DNA from 2 places in the Synechococcus sp. O70.1 genome. Region 2 is predicted to be linked to the other one. Evidence: predicted binding sites of a transcription regulator. Region 2 holds the regulator's gene; the other holds the start of a gene.

Region 1 (2,395 bases), on a different contig from region 2:
AAGCAAGTGGAACTTATTCAGGCGGCAGAACTTTTGGGCTAGCCCCACTCTTCCAATCATTCCCAGCACCCCGGAACCAGCCGGGGTGTTTTTTCTAAGGAATCCTCAGCTCTCCCACCATCACCAGCACTGCCTGCCCGGCAATCTCCACCCGAGCGCCGAGATAGCGACACCAGAGCTCACCCCCCCGCGTCGAGAGCTGCCGCACCCTGAGCTCAGTTCGACCCAGCCGCTCCGACCAATAAGGCGCCAACAGACACTGGGCAGAGCCGGTTACGGGATCCTCCGGAATCCCCAAGCGGGGGGCGAAAACGCGGCAAACAAAATCCGCTCCCTCCTCTAAATCTGCTCCGGCAGCGGTGACGATTAACCCGGAGACAGAGAGCGCCTCCACCTGAGCCCGATTCGGCTGGACTTGCCGCACCTGCTGCGCCGAAGCCAGCACCGCTACCCCCATGCTGCCGCGGTACAACTCTAGAGGAGGGATCCCCAAGGCCGCCGCCACCTGTTCTTGCGCTTCCAGCCAAGGTTGGGGAGTCTGGGAGGGGAAATCCATCGCTAGCCGCTTTCCTTGCTGCCGCACCAACACCTGGCCACTGCGGGTGGAGAAGGCCACCTCCTGAGCTTCTGGGTGAACTTCGCTCAAGAGCACATGGGCAGCAGCTAGGGTGGCGTGCCCACAGAGATCCACTTCCGTTGTGGGGGTAAACCAGCGCAGGCTGTAGTGGGGGAGGCCATCCCAGGATCCCTGGGGCAGCAAAAAAGCTGTTTCCGACAGATTGTTCTCTGCCGCAATTGCCTGCAACAGCTCCTGCGGCAGCTCCTGGGACAGCAAGCAAACCGCTGCCGGATTGCCCCTAAAGGGCACTGCCGTAAAGGCATCCACCTGAAACAAGGGAATTTGCACCGCCTCTCCTCCCCCAAAAGGCGCAGAGGAAGTCGGGAGATCCACACCCAACCGCCTCGTCTGTCGTTGCAGCTATTGTCAGGCTGCAGAGCTGACTGATAAACTAGCACTCGGAAGCCGAGAGTGCTAAAGCCTCAATGGATGCGAGTTTAGTTGACTCCTCAATCACCCTTTGACTTCCTGTCATAGGCATCACGGAGGACACTTAGTATGGCTGCAGTAACGCTGAACGTCTCTACGCTGAAACCGCTGGGCGACCGTGTGCTGGTGAAAGTTGCCCAGCAGGATGAGAAAACCGCAGGCGGGATCTTTTTGCCTGACACTGCCAAAGAGAAACCCCAAGTAGGGGAAGTGGTTGCGGTCGGTCCTGGCAAGCGCAATGACGATGGCAAGGTTATTCCAATAGAGCTGAAAGTAGGCGACAGAGTGCTCTACTCCAAGTACGCCGGCACGGAGGTGAAGCTGGGTACCGAGGAGTATGTGCTGCTAGCTGAGCGGGACATCCTTGCCATTGTTCAGTAGTTCTAGCAAGAGGCAGCAAGTGCTGTAAAAGAGACCGACTGCTGCTAGCTTCTAGCTTATCCTTCGTTGGCTGACCGTTGGAGGTTAACTATGGCTAAGTCGATTATTTTCAGCGAAGAAGCCCGTCGCGCTCTTGAACACGGCATGGACATTTTGGCAGAGGCCGTAGCCGTTACCCTTGGCCCCAAAGGGCGCAACGTGGTGCTGGAGAAAAAATTTGGCGCACCCCAGATTGTTAACGATGGGGTAACCATTGCCAAAGAAATTGAGCTGGAAGACCACATTGAAAACACGGGAGTTTCTCTCATCCGTCAAGCTGCCTCTAAGACCAATGACATCGCTGGCGACGGCACCACTACAGCTACGGTCTTGGCCCACGCCATGGTGAAAGAAGGGCTCAAGAACGTGGCTGCTGGCGCCAACCCCATCGCCCTCAAGCGCGGCATTGACAAGGCAGTGAAGTTCCTAGTGGACAAAATTGCCGAACACGCCCGCCCAGTAGAAGACTCCAAAGCCATTGCCCAGGTGGCGGCCATTTCTGCTGGCAACGATGAGGAAGTGGGCCGCATGATTGCCGAGGCCATGGAAAAAGTGGGCCGCGAGGGGGTGATCTCCATAGAAGAAGGCAAGTCCATGACCACCGAGCTGGAAGTGACGGAGGGGATGCGCTTTGACAAAGGCTACATCTCCCCCTACTTCGTCACTGACACGGAGCGGATGGAGGCGGTTCTGGAGAACCCCTACGTCCTGATCACCGACAAGAAGATTACCCTGGTGCAAGACCTGGTGCCGGTTCTGGAGCAAGTGGTCCGCGCTGGTCGTCCGCTGCTGATCATTGCCGAAGACATTGAGAAGGAAGCCCTGGCCACCTTGGTGGTGAACAAGCTGCGGGGCGTGCTGAGCGTGGTGGCGGTGAAAGCGCCTGGCTTTGGGGATCGCCGCAAAGCCATGCTGGAGGACATCGCC
Region 2 (2,395 bases):
GCGGGGGCTGGGACAAACGGGAGAGGTCATTGCCGTCGAAGGAGAGGCGTATGTGGTGCGCAGCGGCCTCCTCAAGTTCACCGTGCCAAGGGCCCAGTTGGATCCCCTCGATGAACACCAGGCTAAGCAGCGCCAACGCCCCAAGGCTCCACCTCCCCCGCCGCCAGCCACCGCCCCCCTTAACCTGCGCACCAGCCACAACACCCTTGATCTAAGGGGGAAAACCGTGGCTGAGGCCGAGGCTATTCTCGAAGCGCACTTGGCCCAGGCACCTCCTGGTCCCCTTTGGATCATCCACGGCCACGGCACAGGTCGCCTCAGGGCGGGTATCCGGGCCTATCTCCAAAATCACCCGCGCGTTCAGAGTTTTGCTGCGGCACCTCCCCACGAGGGAGGAAGCGGCGTAACCGTGGCCCAGTTGCGCTAGCAAGGAGCGGGCGGATCTCTCAAGCCGCTAGCGGAGCTCGATCCCCTTAGTCCTCTAGACTCAGCTCCGTCAGGCCTTTGCTCGTCAACGAGATCTTCCCCTGCCTCCCAAAACGGCTACCCTCAGAGCAGCTAGGCGAACTCTCAGCTCCTGGAGCAACCTCAGAACAAAAGGTTACAAAGGGGATAAAGGTAAGCCCTGTTGCCCCAGAAGTAGCAGCTCTGGGGAAAGCTTAGGGCGAACCCAACGCCTCTGTCGGTATTTTGCAGCTTTCCTTGCCAGGCAGTCCACCCCAGCGAATTGTCAAAAAGTCAAAAATTATCAATTCATCAATACGAAGCGTTAGGTAGACTAAAGGTTCATTTAGATTGGTATCTCAGTCCTCAACGGGAATCTACCGGTTGCTTGGCAGTCTGCTTTGAGATACGGGTTAACCAGATTCTTTTGAGCGGCCATGAAACTTGAACTGACTCCCCGCCAGCGGAAGATCCTCTGGGCGACAGTGCGCAGCTACATTGCAACGGCTGAACCTGTCGGCTCCAAGACTTTGGCTCAGTCGTATAACTTTGGGGTAAGCACGGCCACCATTCGCAACGACTTAGCCACCCTTGAGCAGGCGGGGTTGCTGTTCCAGCCCCACACCTCTGCCGGTCGGATCCCTTCTGACTTTGGCTATCGGGTTTATGTCAACGATTTGTTGACCTCCGTCTGCATGGAGGGGATCCCCGACGACGCTCCCCAGCCGGAGCCCCACCCTGCGCTGCAGCGGTTGTTGGATCAGGTTAGTCGCGAGCTGGGAGACGACCTCGACAGTTTTCTCCAGAGGGTGGCGCAGCTTTTGGCCCACGTGAGCGGCTGCATTGCCCTCATCACCCCCCCTCAGGGGCCCCTTGTAGCCATTCACCACGTGCAGTTGCTGTCGGTAGGGCCGGGGCGGGTGATGGTAGTGGTGGTTACCGATTCCTACCAAGCCCATTCAGCCTTGGTCAGCCCACCGGCATGGCCCGACAGCCGCTATGAGGATGAGGATTTGGAAGACGAGCTGCAGCTACTGAGCAACTTTCTCACCCTCAAGCTGCGGGGCAAGACCTTTGCCGAGCTGCAGGACCTGAGCTGGCTAAAGCTAGACGAAGAGTTTCGCGCCTACAGCCAGTGGCTGCAGCAACTGCTGCGCTCAGTGGTCCAGCGCTACCTGCGGCCCTCTTTGGGGCCTGTGTTTAGCGCAGGCATGACAGAGCTGATGCGACAGCCAGAGTTCTCCCAGACCCAACGGGTGCAAGCGGTGGCCCAGTTGATTGAGGCGGGATCCGAGCAACTGCAGGGGATGATTGGGCTCTATACTGCCAGCCCCCCAGATTGCCAGATCTCTAGCGAGGCTACTCCTTCTGCCCCGCCCTCCTCTGGCGATCCCTTCCACACCATCCCCGTGGTCATCTACATTGGCAGCGAGAATCCGCTGGAGTCTCTGCGCCACTGCACGGTTATCACCTCAGTATACCGCCGTCGCTCGGCGCCGCTGGGGACGGTTACCGTGCTGGGGCCAACGCGGATGGCCTACGAGCGGAGCATTGCGGCGGTGCAGACGGTGGCCTCCCATCTCACGCGGGCTCTGGCCTAGGAAGTCTAGGTGCAAGTTCCCAAGAGCAATCGCCCACCGTGGCCAGACTCTCCCCTCTTCACCTACGCGTTCAGTGTGCCATCCGCGAGCGGCAACTGCTGCGCCCCGGCCAGCGGCTGTTGGTGGCCCTTTCCGGCGGGCAAGATTCTTTCTGTCTGCTCCAGATCCTGCGCGATCTGCAGCGGCGCTGGAACTGGCAGATCTTTGTCCTGCACTGTAACCACCGCTGGTCGGAGGATGAAACGGCGTGTGCTTGCTTCTTGCAAGAGTGGCTGCAGCAGCAGGGCCTGCCTCATGCCATTGAAACTGCCGATCCCATCCGCTGGGATGAGGCGGGGGCTCGGGTTTGG

The links. Region 2 encodes HrcA, which represses chaperone genes, less so after heat shock. Its sites were predicted from a motif close to TTAGCACTCNNNNNNNNNGAGTGCTAA; they were not measured.
Region 1: the regulator HrcA is predicted to act here: its motif matches at 1,011-1,037, upstream of groES (co-chaperone GroES).

What each region holds. Positions count from the first base shown of each region.
Region 1 covers NZ_JANSIT010000012.1:49,539-51,933, forward strand. The annotation lists gene NW833_RS08235 (apocytochrome f) at 1-42, shown strand, start outside; gene NW833_RS08240 (PhzF family phenazine biosynthesis protein) at 95-907, opposite strand; gene groES (co-chaperone GroES) at 1,118-1,429, shown strand; gene groL (chaperonin GroEL) at 1,520-2,395, shown strand, end outside.
Region 2 covers NZ_JANSIT010000001.1:49,651-52,045, reverse strand. The annotation lists gene NW833_RS00245 (endonuclease MutS2) at 1-427, shown strand, start outside; gene hrcA (heat-inducible transcriptional repressor HrcA) at 882-2,045, shown strand; gene tilS (tRNA lysidine(34) synthetase TilS) at 2,084-2,395, shown strand, end outside.